Regions from separate parts of the Romboutsia sp. 1001285H_161024_C4 genome, predicted to be linked through region 2. Evidence: riboswitches for the same ligand, from Rfam matches in the RefSeq annotation. Region 2 holds a riboswitch; the other holds the start of a gene.
The links. Region 2 has a riboswitch for S-adenosylmethionine ahead of I1959_RS10550 (Na+/H+ antiporter NhaC family protein). Riboswitches for the same ligand answer to the same signal wherever they lie in the genome.

Region 1 (6,829 bases), 150 kb from region 2:
GATATTCCGACTACTCTTTGTTGTATTAAGAGTTCATAATAATTATTGTAAATTTGCTTTGTGGGAAAAATTCCATTTGGTGCATCTACATATGCGTCAACTGCATTTTTAAGCTTACTATTAGGTAAATATAAATACTCCAGATATTCTTTTTCTTTTGATGAAATGTCTATTGTATATTTTTTCTTTCCACAATTTACGCTTACCTTATAATCATCTTTAAAAGTTGCGCTACAATTATTATTTTTATAAAATATATCTTGGTTAAATATCTCTATTAATTTACCATCTTCATATTTATATATAACTCCAATTTCAAATCCTCCAGACCCCCCGAATCCGCCTCTAACCATTATTTCTGATTTATTGTCTCCTGTAAAATCTCCTAAAAATAGTTGCATATTATAACCAGAATATTTGATATTAACAGTAATATGCTCACTATTTTCTGGTTTTAAAATAAGTTCTATATTATCGACATAGGAGATTCCTTCAAAAGGATATACTCCTACTAATATTACTTCATCTTTTGAGTTTACTTTACTTATATTCCCATAACTACTATCTATTAAAACTTTCTTTGTAGGGCTTTCCATGGCTACTCCCCCCCCCTAAACTATTTTACTCTAGTTATAATATCTTATGAGACTTTATATATTAATGTTATATTTAAAATACACATTATAAACTTACACAAATTAATATACTAGTCAAATTACTTGGCATATATTATAAAGTTATTTTATTAATAAAATTTTTATATTTTGTATATATAAAGTTTTCCTTCTTAGCCTCGTGGTCTTTATCATCTAATATTCTCATATGATAAGCATATATTGCATATTCACCTAGTTTATCTACTAATTTATTGTTTACATATGCCCCAACAAAAGCTCCTATTCCTGGCACTAACTGAAATAACTTTGCTAAATCAATGTAATCTCTATACTCTTGTTGAAAGCTTCTCCAATCAAATGCATTAATATCATCAGATAACTTATGTTTAAAATCATCAAAGCATTCCATATTTTCAAATACATAGTTTACATGCTCTTTACTTGAAAAAGCAAGCTGAAATATGTTTAATATATATAATCTTTCTTTATAATCATTTGTATCAAATCCATATATGCTAGCAATTTCATAAATAAGCTTTATTTTTATACTAAGAAGTAATGGAAAGTCACAAAGCCCTATAAATATGCCTCCTGCCCCTGTTCCAGCACCTTCTATCATAGCAGTTCTCTTATAAATTTTTATCTTTTCAAGAGCTAGATTATCTCTTTCTTCTAAAGATATATCTAGTATAGGTTTTTTAGTAGTATACTTAGACCCAAATAAAACCATTTTAGTCATATTTTTTATAGCTACAGTTAATATTTCGTGGTACTTTTGAGGTAAAACGGAATTTATTTTATTTTGAGTTTCTTTTGATGCTTTATCTATTATAGATGGTTTTTTTCGTATTTTCTTTTTCCATTTTTTTAATTCTTTTAGTTTAATCTCATTATAATTTTGCATTTTTTCACCTATTTAAAATTTATATTAATTATTTACATAATATATTTATTATACATATAGATTTTTAATATTACTATGTACTTATTTTTCCAAACTAAACAAGCTAGTTATCTAACTAGCTTGCTTAATTTCTTATTAAATTATATTAATCCAATTGTTGTATATCTTAATGCTGTGTTCCATCCAATCTACACTTATTCCTTTGTTCATATCATCTTCAATAAAATAATTTTTAGGTATATCTATATATATTTTTTTATTTCTATCCCTTAAATATTCTCTTTTCAAGCATTCTTTATCATACTCATGATGTCCAAATATATAATAGTCATTGTACTTCCCTTTTATAATATGCTCTATACCTTCATCTGTTGTCGATAGTATTTTTATAGATTTACAATTTTTTAAATCCTTCCTATTTAATATAGTGTGCCTAGAATGAGCACATATAAAACCATTATTTATATTTTTGAGTATTTCATCATCACAAAGTATATTATGTTTATATACTCCAAATATCTTCTTATCGAGTATCTCTTTGTTTATTCCATATATATGATTTAAACAAGCCTGCGCTCCCCAGCATATACTTAACATACTTTTTAAATTTTTAATAGAATAATCAAATATATAATTTAATTCATCTATATATTTAACCTGTTTGAAATCTATTTTTTCAATAGGAGCTCCTGTAACTATAAGTCCATCTAAATCATCTTTTACTTCATCAAAGGTATAATAATTTTTCATCAAATATAGTCTATTACAATTTTTGTATACATGCGTTTTAAGCCTTATAAACTTTATATTTATATCCTCATTCATTTTTGAAAATAACTCTAATAAATGAGCTTCTGTCTCTACTTTATTAGGCATAAGATTTAATATACCTATAGTTTTATAATGAGGACTGATCTTACCTAAACTAGATTTTCTATATAGCTTTTTATTATAAATTTTGCTTTCTATTATACAATTATCTACAAATTTGGCTCCATTTATTTTTTTACAAAGATATACAGTCATATTATATTTCCTTAAGTGCTCTATCAAAGTCATTTATTAAGTCATCTATATTTTCTATTCCAACAGATACTCTAATCATCTCTAAACTAACTCCACACTTTATCTTATCTTCATCAGACAACTGGCTATGAGTAGTACTAGCAGGATGAAGTACTGATGTTTTATTAAATCCAAGATGTATTGCCAAATCTACTAATTTTAAAGATTTTATAAAAGTCTTAGCTTCATTTATTCCACCTTTTATACCAAATGTTAATATTCCACTTCCACCTTTTAAGTAAGTTTTTACTTTCTTATAATCTTCTCTACTTTCTAAGTATGGATAGTTTACCCAACTTACTTTTTCATGATTTTCTAAATACTTTGCTAATACTAAAGCATTTTGACTATGTTTTTTCATTCTAAGATGAAGTGTTTCCAATCCTAGATTACTTAAAAATGGATTAAAAGGGCTCATTGTGCTACCTAAATCTCTAAGCAGTGATGCTCTTAACTTTGTTATATATGCACTTTTCCTAAATTCTTCAACATATTTAATATCATGACAACTAACATCTCCATCACTTAATAATGGATATTTCCCATTATCCCAATTAAAATTACCACAATCAATAACTATTCCTCCAAGTGCCACTGCATGACCATCTATATATTTTGATGTAGAATGTATAACTATATTTGCACCAAAATTTATAGGATTACATAAATACGGGCTTGCTACTGTATTGTCAACTATAAAAGGAATATCCCCCTTTTTAGCTATTTCACTTAATTTCTTAAAATCTAATATATCTAGTCCTGGATTTCCTATAGTTTCTCCATATATAGCTTTAGTATTTTCATCTACTAAGGATAGTATATATTCTTTATCATCATTATTGGATACAAATTTTGTTTCTATTCCAAAACTTCTAAGAGTTATATTAAATAAATTATAAGTTCCACCATATAGTGATGATACTGATATTATATTGTCTCCACTTTTGCATATATTTAAAATAGCTAAAAGCACCGCCGATTGTCCTGAACTAACTGCAACTGCTCCGACGCCACCTTCAAGATATGCTATTTTTTCTTCAAAATTTGCTACTGTTGGATTGCTTATTCTACTATACATATGGCCATCTGCTTTTAAATCAAATATATCTGCCACTAAGTCTGGATCTTCATATTTGAAGGTTGTACTTTGAACCAAAGGATACACCATAGGCTCCCCAACATTTGGTTTATATCCCCCTCTTACACATAAAGTTTACTTGTTATAATTTTTCATAAAAAAAGCCCCCTTTTATCTAGGAAGCCTTTTATTAACGCAACAAATCAATATGCCTTTTATCTCTCAGGAAAACTCCTGCAGGATTTAGCACAATTCTAACTAAGTTAGCTGTTGCCAGGCTTCATAGGGCCAGTCCCTCCACCATTCTTAATAAAAGACTTTCTACTTATTTTTATTATTTAATAAGTATTATATATTATAATTATCGAAATTATAATTTAATAAATTAATTTATATATATATTTATATGTATATGTTCATAAAATATTTTATACTATAACTTACCGTTTTTGCTTAATTATTGATTATTCCAAATTACTATATTCTATAAAATTTTGTCTAGTTTTGAGTTTTTACTACATATTTATTTCTAACCTCTTTAGGTAGAATATTCCATACATAAACTGCTAAAGAGAAATCTAACATACTATGTATTATAGTTCCAACTCCTATTAATCCTATAACAGATACTAAAAAACCTTGATTATAAAATCCTTCCGAAAGGTTTGATGAAAAATAAAAAGGTATAATTACTAAAACTTCTCCAATAGCATGAATTAATCCTATAACAAATGAATATCCTAAAGAACTTTTTATACTCTTTATAAGATCCCTATTTTTGTTTAAGTAAATACACCCAATACTAACAAATAATAAATGACTTAGTGCTCTAATTACAATTGGTAATGGGAAACCACCAAATAAAAAACCTATTGTAGTTCCAAGTGTTACAAATAGAGCAGTCTTTGATGATATAAACATAGCTATAAATATTGGTATATGACTAGCTAATGTAAAAGATGCCGGTTCTAATATTATTTTAATTGGTGAAAACATTGGTATAATAATTCCCATTGCACATAAAAGTGCTGATAATACAATATTTTTAGTTCTCATATCTCTCCTCCAAATATATTTTTTAATTTAGTATATTTAATTCATATTACATGTGTCTTTACATATATATTTACAGTTTAGTGACTAAATTTATAATTGTCAAATACTTTTTTATGTTTATTCATTTAAGCTTGCTTACATATATAAAATTAATTTATTCATATTTATAATTTTTTAATATTGATAATATCAACTAATATGCTATAATTTACATAAATTTTCAATGAGTGGTGATATTATGAATGAATATATTGGAATAATCATAAGAAATCAAAATGATAAGTTTTTACTTTGTGATGGAAGCTTTTATATAAAAACTAGATTAGATTCTAATAGGGATATTGAGGATATAATAAAAACTGAAATATATAACGTATTAGAAAAAGACATATTTAAGATAAGAAAAATTTTTGAAGAAAAAATCATTCATAGATATGAAGAAATAACACTTTACTTAGTTGATGTTGGAGTTTATACCAATGACTACGATTTTATATCAATAGACAAGATATTAAGTGAAATTATAAATTTTGATGATAAAAACTATTTTAATGAATATATATTAAAACCTGAAGAATACTCTAATATACTCTCAACTACATTTACTTTGCTTATGCTTGTTATCACAGTTAATATATTTCATTTACCACAATTTATACATAATATTTCTTCATATACTCTGAGTGGATTTTCACTTATTTTTATATATTCAATATTTAATAAATACTTAAAACCAAAGTTAATAACATACTTATCTTACTTTAAATTTAATGTTAAAATTGCTAACTATATAACATCACTTTTACTAGTTATATATTGTATAATAACTTTATTTTAAATACTAGCTATCTATATATGAATCTATAATCAAATTTTTAAGTAAAATATAGCACAAAAGCTACTTTAATTTTATATAATCTAAGGATTTTCTATTCTTTTACTACCAATTCATTCTTTACTTTATAAAGATTAAGCAGTATAATAATGCCAAATACATCAATTTATAATTTTTTATAAAATAAATATATAATAATAATTTTATAACCAATATAGACTTAACTAATAAAATTTATAGGTTACTTATCTTATTTCTTAAGCCATACAAATAAATTCATTTCAAAACACTTTACAAAAGACAACTTTAGGAGGATGACTTATGTGTTTAAAATTAAGAAAAATAGCAATAGTAGGTACGGGACTAGTTGGGTCTAGCTGTGGATTTGCACTAGTTAATCAATGTGTATGTGATGAACTTTTAATGATTGATATAAATGAAGAAAAAGCTAAAGGCGAAGCTTGGGATTTAACTCACGGAGTAGAATTTATGTCTCAAAGAACTAAAATAAGACAAGCAACATTTGCAGATTGTAGTGATGCTGATATTGTTATATTTACTGCAGGACCAGCACCTAAACAAGGTCAATCTAGACTTGATACTTTAGAAGTTAGTGCTTCTATATGTAACTCAGTAATTAAGGAAATAATGAAATCAGGATTTGATGGTTTCTTTGTAGTTGCTTCAAATCCAGTTGATATAATTTCATATCATATATGGAAGTTATCTGGACTTCCTAAAAACAGAATAATAGGAACAGGAACTACCATAGATTCATCAAGATTAAAAAACTTCTTATCTAAATATTTAGATGACGTAGACACAAGATCTATACATGCATATTCTATGGGTGAACATGGAGATTCTCAGATAGTTCCTTGGTCAAATGTTAGCATTGCAGGTAAACCTCTTCTAACCCTAATTGAAGAAAATGAAAAACTAAAAAAAGAAATAGATTTAGATTATTTAGTAGAAAAAACTGCTAAAGCTGGTTGGGAAGTATATAATAGAAAAGGTACTACTTACTATGGTATAGCTTCAGCAGTTGTTGGAATCATAAAATCAATATTTAGTAATGAAAGAAGAATTTTACCAGTTTCAGCTTTACTTGAAGGTGAATATGGAGAGACAGATGTGTATACAGGAGTCCCAACTATAATAGGTATAAATGGAGCTGAAAAAGTTATAGAAATTGATATGACTGAAGAAGAGAAGACTAAGTTTAAACATTCAAATAATATACTAAAACAATATTTAAAAAGCATTGGATATTA
Region 2 (6,829 bases):
TGCCCTTATGATAATAAGAATTTTCCTGTTTATTGTGAGGTAGAAGGAGGAAATCTTTATAATATTTTATCTGATATAGCTAAAAAATATAATATATATTTGGTAGCTGGATCCATTCCTGAAAAAGATAATAGTAAAATATATAATACTTCTTATGTTTTTGATCGATGTGGAAATAAGATAGCAAAACATAGAAAAATACATCTATTTGATATTTCTATAGATGGCCAAAAATTTTTAGAATCTGATACATTATCATCTGGAAATGATGTTACAGTATTTGATACTGAATTTGGAAAAATTGGTCTTTGTATTTGCTATGATTTTAGATTTTTTGAGATATGCAAAATAATGGTTGATAAAGGCGCTAAGGCTATAATAGTTCCTGCATCATTCAACATGACTACAGGACCTATTCATTGGGAGCTACTATTTAAATCTAGAGCTGTTGATAATCAAGTTTATACAATAGGATGTTCTTCTTCCCGAAACAATAATTCTTCTTATATATCTTATGGAAACTCTATTTTAGTTTCTCCATTTGGGGAAGTATTAAATAGATTAGATGAAAAAGAGGGCTACTTTATAGCAGATATCGACTTTTCATATGTTGAAAAAATAAGAAATCAACTACCTTTATTAAAGCATCGTAGAAATGATTTGTATAATGTATCATATACAGATAATTCTAAAGTATAAATTTATTTTAATATATTATCTTAGTTTAATTTATTTGTAATTATTGAACTAAGTTTTTAGCTTTGTCAAAATCTAATACATAGTTAATAATAGATATCAACTTACTCCCTACTTCTATATCTTCATCACTTGCTAACCTTATATATATTCTTAACTCTTCCCAAAGCTTTTCTTTACCTAGATCTTCATTGCTTATATTATGAAGATCTCTTATTACTTCTATAAGATTTATTTTTTTACTTTTATTTAGTGTATCATGATTTTTAATATAATCTATTGAAGAATCTACTAATTTAGTTAATTCCTTTTTATATTCTCTTATACTTAATTCTTTTTTGTATCCTAATAATTCTTTCATTAATTTTTCTAAATCAGATTTTGAGTAATTCCATACTCTACCATCATATTTTTTTATATTTTCTATACATGAATTATATTTATCTATTAGTTCTTCTAATCCTATAACTATTTCTAAATAGTTATTTTCTTCAATTAAGTTTTTACATCTATTTATATCCTTATCAATCTCTCTTATTGTTTTATTCACATTTAGTCCTCTTTTCTATTTTAATTATAATTTTTATTATTATATATAATATATCAATTTACTTAGTTAATAAACATATTTTATCTCACTATTGTTATTTAAAATATTATACCTTTTTAATATTTTAGTTTATCTAATCTATTAATATAGAAAATATTTACTTTTAACAAAAAATAGCATAGATAAAATATCTACGCTATTAAATAATATTTTGTAATTTAATTTTTTTCTTTATATTTATAAATATTATATAAATTATATATATTTATAATAATTATAAGCGCATTAGATATGGCAACAGGATATGCTTTTACATATAATCCGTAAACTACAAATAAAAAACATCCTATAGAATTTATAATTCTAAGCTTTACTATAGATGTCATCGTTAATGATATAACTATAAATAAGGATGCTGAATATCCAATCCATTCAATAGGGTCAAAGCTAATCATAAAATTATCTCCTTTTTATTTCTTATAACTATTATTTGATATTTATATTTTTATATAACTATTTTATTATTATAGTAGTATTAATAGGTATATTATCATACATCCATCTAGCATTTTCTGTAGCTAATCTTATACATCCCATACTTATAGCTACTCCAAGTCTATCATCTATTACATAAAGTCCCTTAGGATCATATAGTATTGAGTGGTAATAGTAATCATCTACTATATTCATTGCATATTTTGCTGAACTTTTTTCTCCCCCTATAGCAGGATACTTTATACCTGACTTAAATATACCCTTTATTGTAGGAGTTGAGCTTTTTCCTACAGTGCTACTCCAAACGTGCAGTACCTTAAATCTATCATCTACTTTTTTTAATATATAGGTAAGTTTATCTTTAGTAGATGTAATTATAATATAGCCTGTATCACTTTTTATATGATTCTCATTTACAAACTCTTCCATATTTTTATCAAATTTGCTGTAATCTATCTGTCTATAGTATCTATTCATAAATAATATTTCACCTTCTCATAATAATATTTATTATAATTATGCTAATTATAAACTTTATGTGATATTTCAGTTAATTTAACTATTATTGTACGAATGTAAAAATATTAAGTTTATTTTTTACACTCGCTAAACTGATTGGTATTACTTAACTGTAATAATTATCTACTAATTTTTGAAATATCATAATTTCCTTAAGCGTAAAAAAAGTGAAGTTTTAAAACTTCACTTTTTAAGTATTATTATGTTTCATATACTTATATGATTTAACTATACATCGAGCTTGATTTATAGTATATATTGATATTTCATAGGATGATGTTATTATAAAAGTCGATACTACTCCTACTAAGAAATCATAGTCACCTAATGCCATAATCTCCTCCAGTATTGCTTTTATTATATTATATGAAACTAAAATTTTATAGTTACATTAAGCTACTTCTTTTTTCCTTTTATTAACTTTATTTAAGTTTGGAATACCAAATGTTATAGCTATTATTCCACAAGCTAACATTAACCAAGGATAATGTAGATATTTAATTAATTCAACAGGAGATATTCCTACCATCCCTGCAGCTGTTAATACTTGTGCACCATATGGAACTATGCCTTGCCAACAAGATGAGAATATATCTAATATACTTGCAGTTTTTCTATTATCTATATCAAATTTTGTAGCTATATCTTTTGCAAGTGGCCCTGCTGTTACTATTGCTATAGTGTTGTTTGCTGTACATAAATCTACTATACTTACTAATGCTGCTATACCAAACTCTGCACCTTTTTTAGTTTTTATTTTACTACTTATAAAATTAAGTATAAAGTCTATTCCACCATTTAATTTTATAAGTTCTACAAGTCCTCCGATTATTATAACAAGTAGACATAATTCATACATTCCTGATATACCACCTGATATAGCTTCTATAAATCCAAATAACCCAAATGAATTTGTAAATAGTCCTATTGCACCTGCAAATACTACTCCAAAACTAAGTAAAACAAATACATTTACTCCACATAAAGCTCCTAATAACACTCCTAAATATGGTAAAACTTTTATAAAATCATATCTATAGCTTGTGCTACCACCTAAACTATACCCTGATGTTATAGTAGCTAATAATATAGCAGTTATAATAGCTGCTGGTAAAACTATTAAGAAATTTACTCTAAATTTATCTTTTAATTCACATCCTTGAGTTTTGGTTGCTGCTATTGTAGTGTCTGATATCATAGATAAATTATCTCCAAACATAGCTCCACCTACAACAGCTCCTATTACTAATGGTGCTGGTATTCCTGTTTTAGCTGCAATTCCTATGCCTATTGGCCCAAGTGCTGCTATTGTTCCCATTGATGTTCCCATAGATATAGATATAAAACATCCTATTACAAATAACCCTGATACTAAAAGATTAGGAGGAAGAATTGATAAACTTAAATTAACAGTTGAGTCAACACCTCCCATTGCCTTAGCTACACTTGAAAAAGAACCTGCAAGTATAAATATCATAATCATAGATATTATATCTATATTACCTGCACCTTTACAAAATACTTCTATCTTTTCTCCTAAACTAACTTTTCTATTAAGAGAAAATCCTACTATAGTTGCGATTATAAATGCTACTATTGCTGGCATTTTATAAAAATCCCCAGTTATTACCCCGCTACCTAAAAATACTATTAAAAATACACCCAGTGGTAATAATCCTAATATACTACCTTTTTTTGCTTCTTCTTTCATAATATACCTCCCTTTATATTAAAACTTCTAAAGAGTATAATTTTAATTTATTTAAATATACCTGATATTTTTTAATAAAAAAAACCTGAGATAACTCAGGCTTTGACAGCAAAAATTATACTCTCATCTTTCAGCTTATGCTGCAGGATTTAGCACCCGTATAATAATACTGGTTGCTGGGCTTCGTCGGGCCAGTCCCTCCGCCACTCTTGATAAGAATTATTTAATTATTTATATAATAGTTAATTTTCACAATTTTGTCAATATTATTTTTTAATTATTCTAATAAATCTACTTATAAATTATATATATTAATTTTTTATACATCTTAATTTATTATGATATATTAGCAAATAAAAAAAGTCATAATTAAATTATGATTTAATTATGACTTTTATGACTATTTATTAATAAATACAGATTTTAATATATTTAATATTTCAGTAAATATCTCAACATTAGATTTTACATTTTCTTTAGCCACTACTATATCTGCTGTTACATCTGTTGCAACTTCCGCAACGTCTTTTACATTTTCACTAATATCGCTGATATTATCAACTAAATTAGGTAATTTACCTACTACTGTATGTATGTCATCAGAATTTGTTGATACCACTGTATTGATATTTTTAATAAATTCATTAATATTTTTTAAAGTTATTATTAAAAATATTAATGCACCTATACCTAATAATGCTAGTATTATATATATTACATTTAAATCTATGTACATAATGTTATTCTCCATAGCAATTATTCTTTATCCTTAGCTTCTTGTGGAGCTTGTAATAATTCTACAACATTAGTATCTACTACGTCTTCATTTTCTTTCTTTTTACTATCTAAATACTCTTTTATTCTTCTCTTAGATTCATTTACATTTGTAGTTAATTTTTCTTTTGTTTTGGCAGCCTTTTCACTTACATTTGTGTTTATATCTTTAGCTGTATTTTTTATATCTTCTCTAGTTTCTTTTCCTGACTTAGGAGCTAATAAAACCCCACCTAGTATTCCTGTTATAGCACCTGTTGCAACACCTAGTGTAGCTATTTTTATCTTTTTATTTCTTTCTTTTGCTTTTTTAGCTTTTTTCTTTTGTTCTATTTTTTTTGCTAAACTCATGCTCATCACTCCTATTGTTAATTTGTATTATACCATTTTTTACTATTTTTCTAATATTTCTAATACATATATACCCAAATTAGTAAGTTTTAAAACAAAATAATTTATTTTTCTATTTATTTTTTTATATTTCAGCTAAATTAAATTATATAAATTAAACTTACATTTTATTTATACGTATGCACATAATAATATAATAATTATGGAAGGTAGGAATTGCTATGAAACATAAAGATATTAAGAAATTTAGTATATTACTTTACATTATTTATATTTTATCTATAATATTTTTTCTATTTAACAAAGAATTTGGAAAAAGCGTAATTAGCTTAATTTCGCTTATAATTACTTTTGTGCTTACTAAAGCTTATTTAAAAAACTTAGCTATACTTGACTACCCATTGTACATAATTGGAAACATTTTTATATTATCTTCTTTTTTACTAGGTTCATGTTATGGACTTTACGATATAATCCCATTTTATGATGATTTTCTTCATTTTTGGTCTGGATTTATATCTGTTAAAATTGGATTTAATATACTAAAAAATATTAGTAGTAAAAATAATAAACTTTTAATATGTATGATTCTTTTCTTCTTTGCAATGGGCATATCAGCAATTTGTGAAATATGTGAATATTTACTAGATGTCTTATTTAAGATGAATACGCAATCTGGCGGTTTAAAAGATACCATGATAGATTTAATAGATGCTTCATGTGGTGCTTTTTTTATGATTGTATATTACTATAGAAAGTATTTAAGGTAAAATATTATATTAAACTCAACACTATTAAATATAAACAAAGCTACTTAACATATGTTAAGTAGCTTTGTTTATATTTAATATATCTTTTTACAGTAATCATTGTTGAATATAAATAAACAATGAATTATTATATATTTTTCTATAAAAGCTAAATTGTTTAGCCTAGCCTTTTAATAGCTCCTTGGCTTACTTAAGAATTCTTGAACACGTTTCTTCTCTTTCTCACGTTTAGCTTCTTGTTCTTCTTGCTCTTGTTTTAATGCATCTTCATATTTAATGTATTCTATTCCAGCTTCTTCAAATAGCTGCTGCCCTAAGCCTGTAGGATACTCTCCTTTAAATATTACTTTTTTTATTCCTGCTTGAATAATAGATATTGAGCAAAATACACAAGGTTGAGTAGTAGCATACAATGTAGCTCCTTCACAGCTTATTCCATGTTTAGCACATTGTATTATAGCATTTGCTTCAGCATGCCCAGCTCGACATAGTTCTAAACCTTGTCCTGAAGGTATACCTCTTTTTTTTCTCTCGCAATAGCCAATATCTGAACAATGAATAGTTCCAGCAGGACTTCCATTATAACCTGTAGCTATAATTTGCTTTCCTTTTATAATTACAGCTCCTACTTGTCTTGAAACACACGTACTTCTAACTTTACTATCTTCGGCTATATCCATCGCCCACTCTGTAAATAATTTTCTCATATGATATGCTCCTTCTGTTCATTTATTATTTATAAATATCTTTATATGTCAAAATCCCTATAACCTTAGTTAAATCTAATCATTATACCCGCATCTATAATCTTATTTTTTATTTTCTTAAAATCATCTTAACTCACACGTCATTATTTTTTCAAGAGTTATTATAAATTTGTAATATTTAACTACTTATTTAACATAAATGTATATAATATATTTTTTTAGTAATAATATTACTATCCCTTTAATCATGCTCCTT

Region 1: it holds a riboswitch for S-adenosylmethionine, as region 2 does, so the genes downstream of both, I1959_RS09820 (O-acetylhomoserine aminocarboxypropyltransferase/cysteine synthase family protein) here and I1959_RS10550 (Na+/H+ antiporter NhaC family protein) in region 2, are expected to answer to the same signal.

Annotation. Positions count from the first base shown of each region.
Region 1 is NZ_JADNAJ010000005.1:54,988-61,816, forward strand. Features, by position in the region: gene I1959_RS09805 (hypothetical protein) at 1-596, opposite strand, end outside; gene I1959_RS09810 (EcsC family protein) at 730-1,521, opposite strand; gene I1959_RS09815 (homoserine O-acetyltransferase/O-succinyltransferase family protein) at 1,657-2,547, opposite strand; partial or broken gene I1959_RS09820 (O-acetylhomoserine aminocarboxypropyltransferase/cysteine synthase family protein) at 2,549-3,787, opposite strand; SAM riboswitch class I at 3,877-3,980, opposite strand; gene I1959_RS09825 (hypothetical protein) at 4,163-4,720, opposite strand; gene I1959_RS09830 (hypothetical protein) at 4,959-5,558, shown strand; gene I1959_RS09835 (L-lactate dehydrogenase) at 5,877-6,829, shown strand, end outside.
Region 2 is NZ_JADNAJ010000005.1:207,948-214,776, forward strand. Features, by position in the region: gene I1959_RS10525 (carbon-nitrogen hydrolase family protein) at 1-699, shown strand, start outside; gene I1959_RS10530 (hypothetical protein) at 740-1,246, opposite strand; gene I1959_RS10535 (YgjV family protein) at 1,465-1,701, opposite strand; gene I1959_RS10540 (L,D-transpeptidase family protein) at 1,760-2,218, opposite strand; gene I1959_RS10545 (hypothetical protein) at 2,451-2,594, opposite strand; gene I1959_RS10550 (Na+/H+ antiporter NhaC family protein) at 2,652-3,971, opposite strand; SAM riboswitch class I at 4,092-4,190, opposite strand; gene I1959_RS10555 (hypothetical protein) at 4,372-4,707, opposite strand; gene I1959_RS10560 (YtxH domain-containing protein) at 4,728-5,096, opposite strand; gene I1959_RS10565 (hypothetical protein) at 5,318-5,866, shown strand; gene I1959_RS10570 (deoxycytidylate deaminase) at 6,037-6,573, opposite strand.